3 regions of the Paenalcaligenes sp. DL 463 genome follow, and region 3 is predicted to be linked to each of the others. Evidence: predicted binding sites of a transcription regulator. Region 3 holds the regulator's gene; each other region holds the start of a gene.
The links. The regulator HrcA, encoded in region 3, represses chaperone genes, less so after heat shock. The targets are predictions, from matches to a motif close to TTAGCACTCNNNNNNNNNGAGTGCTAA.
Positions count from the first base shown of each region.

Region 1: a site for HrcA is predicted at 1,999-2,025, ahead of AC2UZI_RS12640 (co-chaperone GroES). Genes of this name have one in related genera too.
Region 2: a site for HrcA is predicted at 4,543-4,569, ahead of rpoH (RNA polymerase sigma factor RpoH). Genes of this name have one in related genera too.

Region 1 is NZ_JBYBKX010000003.1:218,298-224,930, reverse strand. Features, by position in the region: gene AC2UZI_RS12650 (ATP-binding protein) at 1-483, opposite strand, end outside; gene AC2UZI_RS12645 (ABC transporter substrate-binding protein) at 483-1,694, opposite strand; gene AC2UZI_RS12640 (co-chaperone GroES) at 2,083-2,370, shown strand; gene groL (chaperonin GroEL) at 2,405-4,060, shown strand; gene pyrF (orotidine-5'-phosphate decarboxylase) at 4,293-5,120, shown strand; gene AC2UZI_RS12625 (CinA family protein) at 5,127-5,633, opposite strand; gene AC2UZI_RS12620 (phosphatidylglycerophosphatase A family protein) at 5,630-6,142, opposite strand; gene thiL (thiamine-phosphate kinase) at 6,157-6,633, opposite strand, start outside.
Region 2 is NZ_JBYBKX010000001.1:412,836-419,468, forward strand. Features, by position in the region: gene aspS (aspartate--tRNA ligase) at 1-1,080, shown strand, start outside; gene AC2UZI_RS01895 (endonuclease/exonuclease/phosphatase family protein) at 1,093-1,953, shown strand; gene AC2UZI_RS01900 (S-(hydroxymethyl)glutathione dehydrogenase/class III alcohol dehydrogenase) at 2,220-3,326, shown strand; gene fghA (S-formylglutathione hydrolase) at 3,452-4,351, shown strand; gene rpoH (RNA polymerase sigma factor RpoH) at 4,650-5,546, shown strand; gene AC2UZI_RS01915 (SCO family protein) at 5,809-6,432, opposite strand; gene cyoE (heme o synthase) at 6,474-6,633, opposite strand, start outside.
Region 3 is NZ_JBYBKX010000001.1:1,075,506-1,082,138, reverse strand. Features, by position in the region: gene dnaJ (molecular chaperone DnaJ) at 1-204, opposite strand, end outside; gene dnaK (molecular chaperone DnaK) at 302-2,227, opposite strand; gene grpE (nucleotide exchange factor GrpE) at 2,352-2,945, opposite strand; gene hemH (ferrochelatase) at 3,027-4,118, opposite strand; gene hrcA (heat-inducible transcriptional repressor HrcA) at 4,182-5,186, opposite strand; gene AC2UZI_RS05010 (NAD kinase) at 5,315-6,214, shown strand; gene recN (DNA repair protein RecN) at 6,226-6,633, shown strand, end outside.

The DNA.
Region 1 (6,633 bases), on a different contig from region 3:
TTGATCCTGCACGTCGGCATGAACCCAACGCAGCTCAATATCCGCTTGAGCTTCGGACTGCGCGTGGCGGGAGAGGTCCACACTGATGCGACCAAAATCAGTGAGTGCGTGCCTCAAGTCGCGCTCAGCGACTTCAAGCGCCGCACGCGTCGCGTTTCGTTCAGGGGCAACCTGTAATACCGGTGATGCCAAAACCGCCTCGACCCCTTCGGTTGCATGTTCAATGGCTCGCTTCATCGGTGTTATCGGCATAGCAGGGTCTGCGACTAACTGCATCGCGAGTGCCGCCAACTCGCCCGTTGCCTCCGCTAACTCGCCAGCCAATGCAACCGCGGGGATCCGGTCCTGCGCTAAGGTCCGAAAATCACGTTCGGCATGAAGCATGACCGTCATACCCACCGTTAATACACCGGCTGCAATCAACACCACAAGTATTAACGCTGCTACCAACCGCCCCCGAATGGACTTACGCCAATACCGCATTACGACTCCTCTAACAGCCGAATGAGCGACTCTGCGTCACGTAAAATGGTATGTGAACGCTCAGACCATTCTATTAGCGTCTCACGGTTCTGCTTGGTCGAGCGAGCTTGATGTTCGGTTAACGGCATCCATGTCAACAATTGCCGTATACGAGCTCGCTGCGCAGCAGGCGCGTGATCCAGCGCTCGTAAACGGCGCCATAAATCACGGCGCAGCAGCAAATCACGAGCCACAAACGCTTCAAATATTTGCTTGATTTCCCAATAACGTCGTGCGGCCAACTCAGGGTCATAGCGTGACCAACTGAAATTCAACGCCGCTCTGACCTCAGGATGCAAAGACGCTTCGAGCTCGGCACGCACATCAGGGTCGACAGGGATGCGACGTATCTCGGGCCGTAGCAAAACTCGTTGGCCCTGCTCCGACAATACGAAGTTCATGAAGGCTCGGGCTGCTGAGGAGTTGTCGCCGCCCTGTAACGCGGCTATTCGCGCCGGGATCATGATCACTGGATGACCGTAGCGAAAAACCAGTCCATCACTCCGGCGTGTTAACGCCAAGTAGTCAATACTCAAGCCTAAAGTGAACTCACCACTCTCCACACCCTCTAGCACACCAAAACTACGGGCAGAGATCGTACTTAACTGTGCAGTAAGTTCTAAAACCCACGCCCAACCCGCTTGCCAACCTCGATCTTGCAGAATCGTTTCCAGAAGAGAGTGCATGGTCCCTGAGCGCATCGGATGCGACATGGCAATACGTTGCGAAAACACCGGGTCGAGCAAATCATTCCAGTCTTGCGGTATAGGAAAGTCAGGGGGTGCATCGTGTGTTGCTCGCCATGTCCAACCCACCGCTGACCATGCGAAATCGGCGTGTGGCCCATGCCCTACGTCAACCAATAGGCCAGCATGTTTCAATACCACAAAAGCCTCTGGTGATGAGGCCCAGAACAAATCAAAGCGCCGACCATTACCCGCCAACATCTCGTCGACAGCAGCATGAGTGTTCTTATTCAGCACCCGCACCCGGATATCCGGGTGTTGCCGATGGAAGGCTTCAACCAATGGGTCAACCACAACCGATTGGTACGACGTCATGATCCGCAGTTCTTGAGCTGCCGCCATCGTAGGTAACATTAACGCCACCCACACAGTCAACAAACTGAGAGGTTGGATAAGAACCATCGGTCCGTGATGAACTGAGCGCATTTTTCCTTTTGCTTTAAATATTATATTCACCCGCTCAGGACGCTTGACGTCCACGAATCACATACTATCGTACAGACAGCCCCTCGCACAGCTTCAAAGCATCATAAAAGCAGACATAATCACTGAACAACGGAATATTCGTAAGGCTGCCTCTTGAAATGATAAAAAAGCATCTCCATCTATGTGGTTAGCTGCACACAATGGTGTCAGCACGGCGCTGTGGCTGGGTAGAAAGTGCGTTTAAATCCCGTTATGTAACCATCATGGTTTGCATGACTTGAAATTACCTCATTCACCCTTATAATTAGCACTCATAGCTAGTGAGTGCTAACAACAGTCACAGGCTCAAAATTTTATTCCACTTGTTTTTTTGAACAGGAGTTCAACTATGGCACTGCGTCCTCTGAACGATCGTGTGATCGTCAAACGTTTGGACAACGAGCGCACCACAGCCTCGGGTATTGTTATCCCTGAAAGCGCGGCAGAAAAGCCCGATCAAGGTGAAGTTTTGGCAGTAGGCCCAGGTAAACGTACAGAAGACGGCAAAGTTCTGCCTCTCGACCTGAAAGTTGGCGACAAAATTCTGTTTGGCAAATACGCCGGTCAGAGCGTCAAAGTTGACGGTGAAGAACTGCTCGTTATCCGCGAAGAAGAAATCCTCGCCATTATCGAGTAATCCTCCATTTACGCACTGAATCAAGGAATTAAAAATGGCTGCTAAGCAAGTATTTTTCGGCGATGAAGCTCGCACACGCATTGTACGTGGTGTAAACACTCTCGCTAACGCTGTAAAAACCACCATGGGCCCCAAAGGTCGTAACGTGGTTCTCGATCGTTCTTTTGGCGCTCCTACCGTTACCAAAGACGGTGTATCGGTTGCTAAAGAAATCGAACTGAAAGACAAATTTGAAAACATCGGTGCACAACTCGTTAAAGAAGTGGCTTCTAAAACGTCTGATAACGCCGGTGATGGTACAACCACTGCTACAGTTTTGGCACAAGCCATCGTAGAAGAAGGCTTGAAATACGTCGCAGCGGGTATCAACCCAATGGACCTCAAGCGCGGTATCGACCAAGCCGTTGCGGTTACCGTAGAAGAACTACGTAAACTGTCACGCCCTTGCGCGACCAGCAAAGAAATCGCTCAGGTGGGTTCTATTTCTGCCAACAGCGACCTCTCCATCGGTGAGATCATTGCTAACGCCATGGACAAAGTCGGTAAAGAGGGTGTCATTACCGTTGAAGACGGTAAGTCGCTTGAAAACGAACTTGATGTTGTAGAAGGTATGCAGTTTGATCGCGGCTACCTCTCACCCTACTTCATCACTAGCCCTGAAAAGCAAGTTGCTGCTCTGGACGATCCCTATGTGCTAATTTTTGACAAAAAAATCAGCAACATCCGCGATTTGCTTCCTATTCTTGAGCAAGTTGCCAAGTCCAGCCGTCCTCTGTTGATTATTGCTGAAGACGTAGAAGGCGAAGCGCTAGCTACCCTAGTCGTCAACAACATCCGCGGCATTCTTAAAGCTACTGCTGTTAAAGCTCCAGGCTTTGGTGATCGTCGTAAAGCCATGTTGGAAGACATCGCTATCCTAACTGGCGGTACCGTAATTTCAGAAGAAACCGGTATGTCACTCGAAACAGCAACTCTCGAGCACTTAGGTCAAGCCAAGCGCATTGAAGTTGCTAAAGAAAACACCACGATTATTGACGGTGCTGGCGATAGCCCTTCCATCGAGTCACGTGTAAAACAAATCCGTGCACAGATCGAAGAAGCCACTTCCGATTACGATCGTGAAAAACTTCAAGAGCGTGTAGCCAAGTTGGCTGGCGGTGTAGCCGTTATCCGCGTTGGTGCAGCAACAGAAGTTGAAATGAAAGAGAAAAAAGCACGTGTTGAAGATGCATTGCATGCAACTCGCGCTGCCGTAGAAGAAGGTATTGTTCCTGGTGGTGGTGTTGCACTTATCCGTGCACGCGCTGCAGTTTCTCAGCTTACCGGCGAGAACCTAGACCAAGACGCAGGTATCAAACTTGTACTACGTGCTATTGAAGCTCCCCTACGCACCATCGTCAGCAATGCTGGTGAAGAAGCAAGCGTCGTTGTTAACGAAGTCGCTTCCGGTGAAGGTAACTACGGCTACAACGCCTCTACAGGCGAGTACGGCGACTTAGTGGCTCAAGGTGTACTTGACCCAACTAAAGTAACGCGTACAGCACTACAAAACGCTGCTTCCATTGCTAGCTTGTTGCTAACAACTGAAGTTGCTGTTGCCGAAATCGCCGAAGAGAAAGCCGAAGGCGGTATGCCTGATATGGGTGGAATGGGCGGCATGGGTGGTATGGGCGGAATGGGCGGCTTCTAAGCACCCAATTCGTTGCAAAAGCTTAACCTCTCTCGTTAAGCACCCTGCACTAAAAGGGCCCTTGCTGTGATAACGCAGCAAGGGCCCTTTTTTATTTTCTTGGGTCAGCCTTTATAATCACGTCTGCATCTAGGCGGCATCGAATCATCGCTGTCTTACGCTCACTACCGCCACACCTGTTAAGCTTTCACTTTCTGCTCGCTGCCATTGGCCTCTTATCGCTTTATTTATTATGAAATTTTCCGCTAAGCTTGAGGCCGCCTGGTCTCGCTCTAACTCGTTATTGATGGTAGGCCTAGACCCAGATACCTCTCGCTTCCCCGCAGAGTTACACCATAAACCTGACGCTATTTTTGAGTTTTGTCGGGACATCGTCGACGCGACTGCAGCGTATGCCTGTGGGATTAAACCCCAAATTGCCTACTTCGCCTCGCAAGCGGCCGAAGCGCAACTTGAAGCCTTATGCGCCTATGTACGAGAGCACTACCCCTGGCTGCCGATCGTCTTAGACGCGAAACGTGGTGATATTGGCTCGACTGCCAATCATTACGCCGCCGAAGCCTTTGAGCGCTATCAAGCCGACGCAGTCACCGTGAACCCGTATATGGGCTTTGATTCGGTAGAACCCTATCTAGAATGGTCTGATCATGGGGTCATCGTATTGTGCCGAACCTCTAACGCTGGCGGGTCAGATCTACAATTTCTGACGATGCAAGATGGTACGCCCCTATACCTTCATGTGGCCGATCTGGTCGCTAATAAATGGAATCGCAATGGGCAGTGTGCCTTAGTAGTAGGCGCTACCTTTCCAGACGAAGTAGCAGCCGTACGTGCCCGCATTGGCGACATGCCACTACTCGTACCTGGCATCGGTGCTCAAGGTGGCAGCATTTCTGAAACCGTGGCTGCAGGCTTAGACAGCACCGGTCATGGCATGATGATCAATTCTTCTCGGGCCATTTTATACGCGAGCTCGGGCGACGACTGGCGTGAAATGGCAGCAACCGTTGCAAAGCAAACTCGCGACGCCATTAATACTGCCAAAACAGCGATACGATAGACACCCTTAGGCGTTCTGTAAGAGATCAGCCGTGGTAGTGAGAATAAATACCACCGCTTGATCTCGTATCGCAGTGCGATCACCTTCAAAAATTTGCGTATAAGCGCGGGTGACAATTCCGTCTTTGGTACATCTTGCAATGCCAAAACAAACCATGCCTACAGGCTTTCCTGGTGTAGCGCCAGTGGGTCCTGCTATCCCTGTGGTAGAGACGGCGACCTGTACACCTGCTACAGAAGCTAGCACCCCAGAGGCCATCTCCATGGCGGTTTCTTCACTGACCGCACCAAAACGCTCCAGCGTATCAACGTTCACCTGAAGGTCTTCTTGCTTTGCCGCATTGCTGTAGGTCACAAAACCGCGCTCAAACCACTGGCTGGATCCATCAATTGCGGTGCAACTCGCCGCGACTAAGCCACCCGTGCACGACTCTGCCGTGGCTATAAACATGGCTTTCTTTTTTAACAATGTACCGAGTTTTTCAGCTAAGAGTAGGTTCGTATTGCTTATCATACAAAGACTCCTAATCGTACCAAGAGGGCCATTGCCAGTAAGGCATATAGCGCTGCGACAATATCGTCAAACATAACGCCAAAACCGCCCGAAAGACGGCGATCGACATAACGTACCGGTGGCGGCTTAACAATATCGAAAAAACGGAACAACGCAAAGGCGCACAACTGAGGCCAAAATCCCGTCGGGCTAAGCCAAAGCACTAACCAGAACGCAACCACTTCATCCCAATTCATACCACTGTGATCGGGTACGCCCAGATCATCGCCAGTACGCTGGCACGCCCAGCAACCTAAGCCAAAGCTCAGCAACAACAATACCGCAACACTGGTATCGGGTAAGTGCTGCAACACAAGCAGCCACAACAGCCACCCTAATACCGTCCCCCATGTACCCGGCCCTGGATACAACGTACCCGAGCCGAAACCAAAGGCAAAAAAACGGTAGGGCTTTTGATAAACCCATTGCACGCTGGGACGAACACGTACGCTATCGTGTGGCTTTGTCATGATTAAATCGGTATTTACTCTGCAAAATGATCATAACCCTGACGAGTTGGTTCAATGCATTCGCCTTGGGCATTACGAACTCGCAGCCCTGCGCTTTGTGTAATTTCACCTATCTGGGTAACACGTATCCCGTGCTGCTGAGCCATTTCCATAATCAATGACCGTTGCGATACTGGGGCGGTAAAACAAAGCTGAAAGACATCGCCACCCCCTAGCACGGCCTGCTCTTGCACAGCCATGGGCAGACCCATTAACGCCGGATGGATAGGCAATAAGGCATAATGAACTTCAGCACCGCATCGGCTTGCCGCCAGAATATGCCCTAAATCTTGCACTAAACCATCGGAAACATCGATGGCCGCATTGGCTACCCCCACTAAGTCAGCACCTAAGCGCACGGGGGGATGGGGAAGCTCAAGGTCGTCAATACAGCCCGCATAACGGACGCTGTCCATAGGCAGCTGCTGTGTACGATAGCGCAGAGCAATGTC
Region 2 (6,633 bases), 660 kb from region 3:
TTAAACGAAGTTGAAATTCGCGAGATTTTTGAAGACATGGTGCGTCATGTCTTTGCAACGGTTCAAAACGTCGACCTACCTAAGCCTTTCCCCACCATGACATGGGCGGAAGCCATGAAGCGCTTTGGCTCTGACAAGCCTGACCTACGCGTCAAGCTTGAGTTCACGGATGTGGCCGAGCTGATGCGTAATGTCGACTTTAAGGTGTTTTCGGGCCCAGCTAACGATCCTAAGTGCCGCGTGGTGGCCTTGCGCGTGCCCGGTGGTGGTGCGATGCCTCGTAGCGAAATTGATGCTTACACCAAGTTTGTGGGCATCTACGGTGCTAAAGGTTTGGCGTACATCAAAGTTAACGATGCCACGTCCATTCCTGCTGGGTTGCAATCGCCAATTGTCAAAAACATCAGCAATGATGTGCTAACGCAGCTTATCGAGTTAACCGGTGCGCAAGATGGAGACCTGATCTTTTTTGGTGCAGACAAAACGCAAGTGGTTAACGACGCCATGGGCGCTTTGCGTATCAAAATTGGCCATAGCGAGTTGGGTCGTGCCAACGGCTTGGTCGACGCTGGTTGGAAGCCATTGTGGGTCGTGGACTTCCCCATGTTTGAATACGATGACGAAACCCAACGCTACTATGCGGCGCATCATCCGTTCACTAGCCCCAAAGACGGACATGAAGATTTGCTGGAAAGCGATCCGGCGAACGTGTTGGCTAAAGCGTATGATATGGTGTTAAACGGTTGGGAAATGGGCGGTGGTTCGGTACGTATTCATCGTGCAGAAGTCCAAAGCAAAGTGTTTGCGGCGCTTAACATTGATGCCGAGGAAGCCAGCGAAAAATTTGGCTTCTTGCTTGATGCGTTGCAATACGGTGCACCGCCCCACGGTGGTGTGGCGTTTGGGCTTGATCGTTTAGTAACGATGATGGCGGGCGCAGACTCGATACGCGACGTCATTGCCTTCCCTAAAACACAACGAGCACAGTGTCTACTGACACAAGCACCTTCTAGCGTTGATGAAAAACAGTTAAAAGAGTTGCATATTCGTCTCCGACCACAGGAAGTAAAGCCTGCCTAAAGGAGGATTGCGGTGGCAGTAATCCGAGTAGTCAGTTACAACATTCATAAAGGGCGCACGGCTACTGGCAAGCGTGAGTCCATGGATGCGTTAAAGCTGGGACTCTACGGGCTGTCACCCGACTTACTGTTCCTCCAAGAGGTGCAGGGTCGCAACGATTTACGTGCGACCCTCAATGCGCAGCACGAGTTATTAGCAGCCGTGTTGCGCATGCATAATGTGTATGGTTGTAATGCTGTTCGTCAGCATACCGATCACGGTAATGCGTTGTTGTCCCGCTTTCCTATTCTGTATTACGAAAACGAAGACATTTCTGATCATAAGCTAGAGCAACGTGGTCTCTTGCATGCGGTGGTGCAGATCGAAGATCGCCATGTGCATTGCCTTGTTGTGCACTTGGGTTTGTTTTCAGGTGGTAGAACCCGGCAAATTTCGGCGCTGGTCGAGCGTATTAACCGCATTGTGCCGGAAGATGAGCCTTTACTCATCGCGGGTGACTTCAACGATTGGAATAATCGTCTGGCGCCTATCTTTGTGAAGCAATTGGGCTTGTACGAAGTCTTTTCGTTTGCCCCCGAGATGTATGCCAGTTCGCGGTTTAAGCTACGACAGCCCATGCAATGGCTGCGCGGTAGCCGAAATAGCGGTAAACAAAATAATGACGATATGGCCGGCTCTCCGGTTCTGGGTGTAGATGGCAATGCTCGTCTGACGCCTCCCCCTCGCACTTTTCCTGCGGTTTTCCCATTTTTACGCCTTGATCGTATCTATCAACGAGGCTTTGCTGTGCGCAACGCCCGTGTATTGCAAGGCGCTCCGTGGAAACAAATCTCTGATCACTCTCCCATTCTGACCGAGCTAGAACTGCCCTGAAAACCGCACGTCCTCGTTGCGCAACCCTTAACAGGGCTGTTGTACGGGAAAAAAGCCTAAGCTAAAGACTGGAATCCCGTCGCGTATTGTTATATGGTTAAACAGTTCCTCAATATATGAGTAACGGAAAGAAATATAGCCTGTACCTGATGATGATCTGCTGTGTTTGAAACAGAGGCGACGCTACGCTACTTCATGATGGTTGTTTCATCGATGAGGGTTTAGGTATCGATAATTAGATTGCTTTACTGAGGAGGTTTGATTCAATGAAAACCAAAGCAGCTATTGCTTGGAAAGCGGGTGAACCGTTAACCATTGAAGAAGTTGATTTACAAGGCCCACGCGCAGGCGAGGTCTTAGTAGAGATTAAAGCAACCGGTATTTGCCACACTGATTTATATACCCTATCGGGCGCTGACCCAGAGGGTTTATTCCCTGCTATTTTAGGTCACGAAGGCGCTGGTGTTGTGATGGAGGTGGGCGCAGGCGTTACCTCGTTAAAACCTGGGGATCACGTTATTCCACTGTACACACCTGAGTGTCGTCAGTGTAAGTCGTGTCTTTCACAGAAAACTAACTTGTGTACCGCTATACGCGCTACACAGGGTAAGGGTTTGATGCCGGACGGCACATCACGCTTCAGCATTGATGGCAAACCCATTCATCACTACATGGGTACATCCACCTTTGCTAACCACATTGTGGTGCCTGAAATTGCGTTGGCAAAAATTCGCAGCGATGCGCCATTCGATAAAGTTTGCTACATCGGTTGTGGTGTGACCACAGGCCTTGGTGCTGTGCTCTTTACCGCCAACGTTGAAGCGGGTGCTAACGTTGTGGTGTTTGGTTTGGGTGGCATTGGTCTGAACGTAATTCAGGGTGCCAAAATGGTCGGTGCCGATAAGATTATCGGTGTAGACCTTAATCCCGAACGTGAAGCCATGGCGCGTCAGTTTGGTATGACGGATTTTGTGAACGCCTCTGAAGTTGAGAATGTGGTTGACCATATTATTCAACTAACAGATGGTGGTGCCGACTACACTTTTGAGTGTGTGGGTAACACCAAAGTCATGCGTCAAGCCTTAGAGTCTTGTCACCGTGGTTGGGGTCAGTCAGTCATTATTGGTGTGGCTGAAGCGGGCGCCGAAATCGCCACACGTCCTTTCCAATTGGTTACAGGTCGTGTGTGGAAAGGCTCTGCATTCGGTGGTGCACGTGGTCGTACCGATGTACCGAAAATCGTTGACTGGTACATGGATGGTAAGATCAATATCGATGATCTGATTACTCACCATTTACCGCTTGAGCGTATTAATGAAGGCTTTGATCTGATGGAGCGCGGTGAGTCCATCCGCTCTGTTGTTGTGTATTAACGCTTAGTTTATACGTGTACCAAGCACGGGTTGCCTAGATCTAATCTATGCAACCCGTTTGTTTAATATCGAGCCGGTATTGTTATCAGTGAATGTCGCTTGACGTTGCTTAATAGGAAATTCATATGTCTGGTCAGTTAGAACTTATCAGTGAACACCGTTGTTTTGAGGGTTGGCAAAGGTACTATCAGCATGCCTCTCAAACTATTGGTTTGCCCATGCGCTTATCGGTGTATTTTCCACCTCAAGCAGGGGCCGAGTCCGCTAAAGAGGCTAACGCTGGGGCGAACGTGATGGGGGTCACGAAACTGCCGGTGTTGATCTACTTGGCAGGTCTAACGTGCACGGAAGAAACCTTCATGATTAAAGCGGCAGCGCAGCAGTACGCCGCCGAGCACGGCATTATTTTAGTAACACCCGATACCAGTCCACGTGGGGCAGGTTTTCCTGGCGAAGACGATGGTTGGGACTTTGGAACCGGTGCGGGCTTTTATGTGGATGCTACCGAGGCGCCATGGAACAAGCACTACCGTATGGAAAGCTACGTGGTGAACGAGCTATACGATATTGTCACCACTGTTTTCTCGGGCGATGCTGAACGCGTCGGTATCTTTGGGCACTCGATGGGTGGACATGGTGCTTTGGTGCTCGCTCAGCGTTACCCTGGTAAATTTAAATCGGTATCGGCCTTTGCACCCATTGCAGCACCCACTCAGTGCCCTTGGGGTGAAAAAGCGTTTAGCGGTTATTTGGGCTCTGACAAATCAACATGGGAGGCGTACGATGCTAGCTTACTTATGCAAAAGCAAAGTGCAGCGCCCTATCCCAAGGGAATATTAGTGGATCAGGGTTTAGCCGATAATTTTTTAGCCGAGCAGCTTTATCCCGAAGCGTTTGAGGCAGCGTGTGAGAAAGTTGGCCAGCCATTAACCTTACGTCGCCATGAAGGCTACGATCACGGTTATTACTTTATATCGACCTTCATGAAAGACCATATGCGCTTTCATGCCGAGCGTTTGTCATAAATACACTGTAGACTGTGTTAGCAACGACGCGCCTTCGGGCGCGTCGTTGCCCTTATATCGGCGTTCCAAAAGCTTAACGGCCCTAGTTTATCTGGATATGAGTAGACGTAATGATGTGACTTTTGATGTAAAACAGCTTGAATACGGAACCTTTTGATGTAAAAACTATCGTATAGGCTGTACTTGCAACATTAGCACTCATCAGAGTAGAGTGCTAAAATACAGAAGTATTAATGCAAATGTTGCTTGTGGCGACGTTATCAGCAGATCGCGAACAAGCACTTTTACAGGACGATTTATGACCCAAACTTCGCAATCCTTGGCCCTTGCTCCTGCCAATAATTTGGCAGCGGCGGTATCCAATCCGGGTGCTCTGGGCACAATTGAGGCCTATATTTCTGCGGTTAACGCCCAGCCAATGCTTACTCCAGAAGAAGAGCTTAGCTTAGGCCGTCGCTTAAAAGAAAGTGAAGACCTTGAAGCGGCACGTCGACTAATCATGTCGCATTTGCGTTTGGTGGTTTCCATTTCTCGTCAGTATCTGGGCTACGGCTTACCTCATGCTGATTTGATCCAAGAAGGCAATATTGGGCTGATGAAAGCCGTGAAGCGTTTTGACCCCGAGCGCGGTGTGCGCTTGGTTTCTTTTGCTGTGCACTGGATTAAAGCGGAAATCCACGAGTACGTGGTGCGCAATTGGCGCTTAGTTAAAATTGCGACAACCAAAGCTCAACGTAAGTTGTTTTTTAACTTACGACGCATGCGTCCCGAAGACGGGCAAACCTTGAACCCCGATGAAATCGATCATATCGCCCGAGAGCTAAATGTACGTCCGCAAGACGTAAGCGAAATGGAAATTCGCATGTCGGGCGGCGAGTTCGGTATCGAGCTTCAAAACGACGACGATGAATCTTTTGCGCCGATTAGTTATTTGTCTGACGAAGGCGAGTTCGAACCTACCCAAGTTCTGGAAACTCGGGCAGAACAGTCGTTGCAAGGTGAAGGGCTTGGAGCGGCTTTAGAGCAGTTAGATCCACGTTCGCGTCGCATTATTGAATCCCGTTGGTTGCAGGATGATAAAGGCTTAACGCTGCATGATTTAGCCGCTGAATACGGTGTGTCGGCTGAACGCATACGTCAGATTGAAGTGGCCGCCATGAAAAAGATGCGCAATTTGCTGCAGGTTGCTGCCTAGGTATGCAGACGAAATATATTTTTACACTTTAGCTTTGGGGTAATTTGAACTTAAGCCTCTAGCACGCCACTAACTTATATCAACAGCGCAATTGCACTTCCCTGAGCGTTGCGTTGGTGTGCATCGGCTTCGGCTTCTCCTCTTCCCCTCCCTATTGAAGCGGATGCGATTTATTGGGACACCCTTTGTGGTGTCCCTTTTTTTATGGTTGCGCAGACGATTGCAGGAGGCCGCTGGGGTCTTGAAACGGGACGACAGCTAGTTAACTAACGGTTTTCAGTAGCTGCTGTATATCGTGGCTAAGCTCGTCAGGTGTGGCATCCCCACGTAATAACACGCGGGCTTCGCCTGTGGCGTCAAGCAAATAAAACGACGAAGAGTGATCCATGGTGTACTGCTCGGGCGTAGGGCCTTCGGCTTTGGCGTAATAGGCTTTGAACGATTGAGCAGTTTTATGTAACTGGGCCGGTGAGCCGGTTAAGCCAATAAAGCGTTCATCGAAGGCGCGCACGTATTGGCTAATGACCTCTGGGGTATCGCGTTCTGGGTCCACCGTGATCAGTACCACCTGCACGTTGTCAGCATCAGAGCCTAGGCTGTCCATTGAGGCGGCTAATTGACTTAAGGCGGTAGGGCAGATATCTGGGCAGTGGGTAAAACCAAAAAACACAACGACCACTTTGCCGTTAAAGCTTTCGATGGTGCGTAAGTTGCCATTACCGTCGACCATGGCGAGTTCGCTACCTAAATCCGAACCACTGATGTTACTGCCGTGAAATTGCAATTCGGCTTCGCTAGGACCACAGGCACTTAGGCTTAGACTGAGCAGTATCAAAACAAACAGCATTAACCCGTTTTTAACGGAGAAACCAGACAATGCAGACATAAAAGGTGATGCTTATAGAAGGGGTAGGTAGGTTAATGGTATTAGAGCAGTGCTACCCAGTGATCAATTAAGAGTGCAGCGAACAATAGGGCCAGATAAATAATCGAGTATTTAAAAACGCGCCGAGAAAGCTGATCGGAATAATTTCGGTGTAAAAGCCAAGCGTAGTGGATGAAGCGACCACTTAGTAAAACGGCGGCA
Region 3 (6,633 bases):
TTGGTCGTAAGCTTGACGCTTTTGCTCGTCATAAAGAATCTCGTAAGCTTCTTTAGCTTCTTTAAATTTTGTCTCGGCTTCTTGGCTATCCGGATTTCGATCGGGATGGTATTTCATGGCCATCTTGCGATAAGCCTTCCGGATCTCATCTTTGCTAGCGTTCTTCGCAAGCCCGAGTACTTCGTATAAGTCGCGTTTTGCCATCTTGACTGTAGGAGCTTAAAGCTCTTTTATAGAATAATAATGCCCGGTGCCCACAAAATTTCGTGAGATACCGGGCCCGATACTAAACAGTCACCGCTTACTGATCGCGCTTAACTTCCTTGAAGTCAGCATCAACCACGTTCTCGTCTGTAGGCTGTGACGCATCATTCGCATCACCTTCAGACGCAGCAGCTTGTGCTTGCATATCAGCGTACATTTTTTCGCCTAACTTCTGCGAAGCTGTGCTGAGTGCTTCAACTTTAGCATCGATGGTTTCTTTATCACCGTCTTTCAGACTTTCTTCCAGTTCAGTGATCGCTGTTTCGATTGCTTCTTTCTCGCCATCTTCCAGCTTATCACCATAGTCAGCTAAGGACTTACGTGTCGCGTGAACGAGCGCTTCACCTTGGTTACGAGCCATGGCTAACTCTGCGATGCGATGATCTTCGGCCGCATTCACTTCGGCGTCTTGAACCATACGCTGAACTTCTTCGTCGGTTAGACCGGAGTTGGCTTTAATCGTAACTTTGTTTTCCTTACCTGTGCCTTTGTCTTTAGCCGACACATGCAGGATACCGTTAGCGTCAATATCAAACGTGACTTCAATCTGTGGTGTGCCACGAGTTGCTGGTGGGATACCTTCGAGGTTGAACTCACCCAAGGCTTTGTTACCCGCTGCAATTTCACGCTCGCCTTGGAACACTTTAATGGTCACGGCAGGCTGATTGTCATCAGCGGTTGAAAACACCTGTGCATGACGCGTTGGAATCGTGGTGTTCTTCTGAATCATCTTCGTCATCACACCGCCCAAGGTCTCGATACCTAAAGACAAGGGGGTTACGTCTAGCAGCAAGACGTCAGTGCGATCACCAGACAAAACCGAACCTTGAATCGCGGCACCTGCGGCAACGGCTTCATCAGGGTTCACATCACGACGAGGATCACGACCAAAGAAATCTTTCACCAACTCTTGAACTTTAGGCATACGAGTCATGCCGCCGACCAAGATCACGTCATCAATTTCTGAAACTTTAACACCGGCGTCTTTAATCGCAATACGGCAAGGATCGATAGAGCGTTGAATTAAATCTTCAACTAGCGCTTCAAGCTTGGCGCGAGTGATTTTTAAGTTCAAGTGCTTAGGACCTGACGCATCAGCGGTGATGTAAGGCAGGTTGATTTCAGTTTGCTGTGTAGAGGAAAGCTCAATTTTTGCTTTCTCTGCAGACTCTTTCAAACGCTGCAATGCCAAGACGTCTTTAGAAAGATCGGCACCGCTTTCTTTTTTGAACTCGTCGATGATGTAATCGATGATGCGTTGGTCGAAGTCTTCACCCCCTAAGAAGGTGTCGCCGTTTGTGGACAGCACTTCAAACTGCTTCTCGCCATCAACGTCAGCAATTTCAATAATGGAGATATCGAAGGTACCACCACCCAAGTCATAAACCGCAATTTTGCGATCGCCTTCGGCCGCTTTATCCATACCAAAAGCTAAAGCCGCAGCGGTAGGTTCGTTAATGATGCGTTTAACATCTAAACCTGCAATACGACCGGCGTCTTTGGTGGCTTGGCGCTGGCTGTCGTTAAAGTACGCTGGTACGGTAATAACAGCTTCAGTAACCGGCTCACCCAAGTAGTCTTCCGCTGTTTTCTTCATTTTACGAAGAATATCAGCCGACACCTGTTGTGGTGCAAGGGCTTTACCTTGGGCTTCTACCCAAGCGTCGCCGTTATCCGCCTTAACAATTTTGTAAGGCATTTGTTCAATATCGGTTTGCACTGCTTTTTCAGTGAACTTACGACCGATTAAACGCTTGACCGCATACAGTGTATTTGTAGGGTTGGTTACTGCCTGACGCTTTGCGGGTGCGCCAACGAGGATTTCACCATCGGGCATATAGGCAACGATGGAAGGCGTAGTGCGAGTACCCTCGGCGTTTTCAATAATTTTGACCTGATCACCATCTAGCACAGCAACACAGCTGTTGGTAGTACCAAGGTCAATACCGATGATTTTGCTCATGTTTTTTACCTTGTAAAAAATAGAATGCTTGCTTAGTTAAGCAATAATTGTTTGATAAAGAGTAAGTGGGGCCCGCTTTGCTTATTTCAAGAGTCGAACCGCAAACGGCGCTAAACCCACTAAATTAGCCTGCTGACACCATCACTAAAGCCGGTCGTAGCACGCGGTCTGCAAGCGAATATCCTTTTTGCAAGGTTTGCTCGATCGCGCCTTGTGGATGCTCGGAAGGTACCGACGACATTGCCTGATGGAGGTGAGGGTCAAACTTGTCACCCGGCTGAGGGGCGATTTCTTTAAGCTGATTACGTGCAAAGGCGTTATCAATTTGGCGTAGGGTGGTTTCTACCCCCTCGCGAAACGTTTCTACCGTTTGCTCGCCTTGCGCCAACGCCGCTTCGAGGCTGTCACGAACAGGCAACAGGCTTTCTGCAAACGATTCAGTACCGAATTTTCTGGCCTTGGACACTTCGTCTTCGGCACGGCGGCGGATATTTTCAACCTCTGCTTTAGCACGCAATAACTGATCATAGTATTGGGCAACTTTAGCCTGAGCCTCGACGAGCTCTTCTTCAAGCTGCGCGCTGTCGATGCGCTCGTCAGCAGTTGGCTCATTCACGTTTTCAATCGATTCGGCAGATTCAACGGTCTCGACCTTTGCATTCGGGTCGGACGCGTCATTTGGGGTATTATTTTCATGCTGATCTGTCGATGCAGACATAAGGTTCTCCACGGCTAAAAAACATCAATATATCGAACATGGGGCCAAGCCCCTCGCTTTCAAGTGCGTTGTTCTACTTTTTTATGAATTTTCTTCCAACGTAGCCGGCGCCGACAACCACCCTTGTAAATGCTGACGTGCTATCTGATGCAAGCCTTCGATCCACGCCGGATCATCGTTCAAACATGGAATGTAAGCAAAGTGTTGGCCTCCGTCTTCTAAGAACGCATCCCGACACTCGACTTGGATTTCTTCCAATGTTTCCAAACAATCGGCAATAAACCCAGGACACATCGCATGCACGGATTTCACCCCGTCTTTCGCCCACTGCCTTAACAAAGGCTCGGTATAGGGCTCTAGCCAACGCTCGGCTCCGAAGCGACTTTGAAACGACGCATAGACGGGCACTTGAGTGTCAGACAAGGCTTTACGTAATGCCGACGCCGTCAGCATGCACTCGCGATAATAGGGGTCACCTTGTTCCGCGCAACGCCGAGGCAATCCATGAAAACTTAACAATAAACGCTCGGGCGTGCCGTGCTGTTTCCAATAACGACGCACCGACTGCGCAAGGGGCTGAATGTACGCGGGATCATCAAAGTAATGTTTAACGAAACGCATCTCTGGCTGATTGCGCACTTTCGCCAAATGACGGTTTACGGCATCCACGGCGGTGGCCGTGGTGGACGCTGCGTATTGTGGATACAGCTGCAACACGAGGATCTTCTCGCAGCCTTTCGCTCGCAGCGCATCGATCGCATCAGGAATGCTGGGGTTACCATAGCGCATGGCCAACTCAACATGGATATTCGCCTTGGCCTTTCGCAGCATTTGCTCTAGCCCGACAGCCTGACGTTGGCTGTAAACCAGTAAAGGGGCCCCCTCTTCAAGCCATACCAGTTCATATTTGGGCACCAGCTTTTTGGGACGCAGCGGCAAGACAGCCACATTCAAAATCACCTGCCATAGCACTTGCGGAATCTCAATAACACGAGGATCCGATAAAAACTCGCGCAAATAGCGTCGAATGGCTGGCGCAGTAGGTGCGTCCGGCGTACCCAGATTAATCAACAATACGCCGATAGCCGCATCTGGAGACGCGCTGACCTCGCTATCGAGTAATGTGGGGTCAGTCGCTTCAGGAAGGTATTTAGTCAACAACATAAAATCCATGACATCAGGTGGATAGGCTACGTTTGCAACCTTGATTTACTGTGCATCCTCGGGCATTGCTCTTCACTTCTGGCTTAGCGCATTGGATAACAAACGCGCCGTAATGTCCACGATAGGAATCACTTTCTCGTAAGCCATTCGGGTAGGCCCAATCACGCCTAAGGTTCCCACCACTTCACCACCCACGCCATACGGCGCAGTGATCACTGAAACCTCGTTCAGCGGCATCAAATTGGAATCACCACCAATGTAGATCTGTACGCCCTGCGCATGGCTAGAAACATCCAACAGATGTAAAAGGTCGGTCTTCTTCTCAAACAACTGAAACAGACGCCGTAGCCTGTCCATATCTTCGGTCATTTCACTAATGTTCAAGAGCTTATTCTCGCCAGAAATAACCACGGCCTCGTCGGTATCGGGTTCGGTCGTGCCCGCCACCACGGCGGCCTGCATCAGCTTAGAAATGTCTTCCTGCAACGATGACAGCTCGCCAGCTAAGGATTCACGCACCTCAGAGAACGACTTACCTGAGAAATGCTGGTTAAAGAAATTGCTTGCCTCAAGTAGCTCTTGAGACAAAAACTCTCGGGGCATCGATAAAATCCGGTTTTGCACATCGCCATCAGGCGTGACAATAATAAGCAAAACACGCTTACCCGATAAACGAATAAACTCGATTTGACTGAAGGTTTGCGCCCGTTTTGGCGCCATAACCACACCCGCGAACTGCGATAAATTTGACAGCAAAGCAGCCGCTGAAGTGACTGCTCGTCCGGGCTCGTCGCTAGGAAGGTGCAACCCCGCGGGCTCGACCATCGGTTGATCAAAACGCTGCACTGCCAACAAACGATCAACAAAAATGCGGTAGCCTTGGGGGGTGGGTACCCGCCCTGCCGAGGTGTGTGGGCTTTGAATCAGCCCCATGTCTTCAAGGTCGGCCATCACATTTCGAATGGTGGCAGGCGACAAATCGAACATTTTTGATAAGGTTCGAGAACCCACAGGTTGCCCATCGGCGATATATCGCTCGATTAATACTTTTAGCAATGCATTCGCTCTATCGTCCATAGCTCTTTACATAGTTGTTGTTGGTACGCTTACGTATAAATTCGATCAATAGAACGCCCTAAATTGTTGTGCAACTCTATAATTCACGTATTTCTACTTACTTAATCCGATCATAAGGCATTTTCCTCATGCACTTTAAAACGGTCGCCATCATTGGACGATATCAAGACACCGGCCTTGATGCTCCATTGCGCGCACTGATCCAGACACTAAAAACCGCTGGCTGCACAGTGTTAATGGAGGTGGAGACCGCACGCAACACAGGCATCCACGACATTGACGCTATCTCGTACGACGACATGGGTCGCTATGCCGACTTAGCCATTATCGTCGGCGGCGATGGCACCATGATTGGCGCCGCACGTAAACTTGCCTGTAGCGGCATCCCGCTTATTGGGATTAATCACGGGCGCTTAGGCTTCATTACTGACATCCCACTGGCCGACGCTCACGATGCCATTATTAGTGTCATTAACGGCAATTACGAGGCCGAAGAACGAAGCATGCTCGAAGGCAGGATTGTACGTGGTAACGAAACACTGATATCAAGTATTGCCCTGAACGACATCGTCATCAACCGAGCGGGTCGAGGCGGAATGATCGAACTGCGTGTCGAATTGGATGGCGTTTTTATGCACCGCCAACGCGCTGATGGGGTCATTATTTCCACCCCTACCGGCTCTACCGCCTACGCCTTAGCCGCTAACGGCCCTATTCTACACCCTGCCTTGAATGCGATCTTACTCGTTCCTGTGGCACCACAAACCTTATCGAACCGTCCCGTGGTGGTTCCCGATAGCAGTACACTCAGTTTAACGATCACCACATTGGGGCGCGTAGAATCCGGGGCCAGCGTACACTTTGATATGCAAACCTGGTCAGACTGCCAACCGGGTGATCGTATTGATGTGCGTACCGCCAAAGAAACCGTACGCTTTATTCACCCCACAGGCTACAGCTTCTTTTCCACGTTACGCCAGAAGCTTGACTGGAATCGCATGCCCCTACCCTCAGACGAAAACGATTAATACTCAACTTTATGCTGCGTTCTCTGAACATCCGTGACTTCGTTATTGTTAGCCATGCGCACATCGAATTCGAGGCTGGCTTCACCGTTTTCTCGGGCGAAACCGGCGCCGGAAAATCCATCTTAATTGATGCCTTATCGTTAGTGCTGGGTGCTCGCGGCGACACCAAAGTCATTCGCGAACACTGCGACAAGGCCGACATCAGTGCTCAGTTTGACTGCTCAGAAGCGGTGACGAACTGGTTGATCGCGCACGAACTTGAAGCCGATGGCGACTTACTGTTGCGCCGCATCATCGACAGTCAAGGTCGAAGCCGAGCCTTTATCAACGGCTCTCCCGCCACCTTGACGCAATTGCGTGATGTGGGTGAGTTTCTCGTGGACATCCACGGCCAGCACGCCCACCAAAGTTTATTGAAA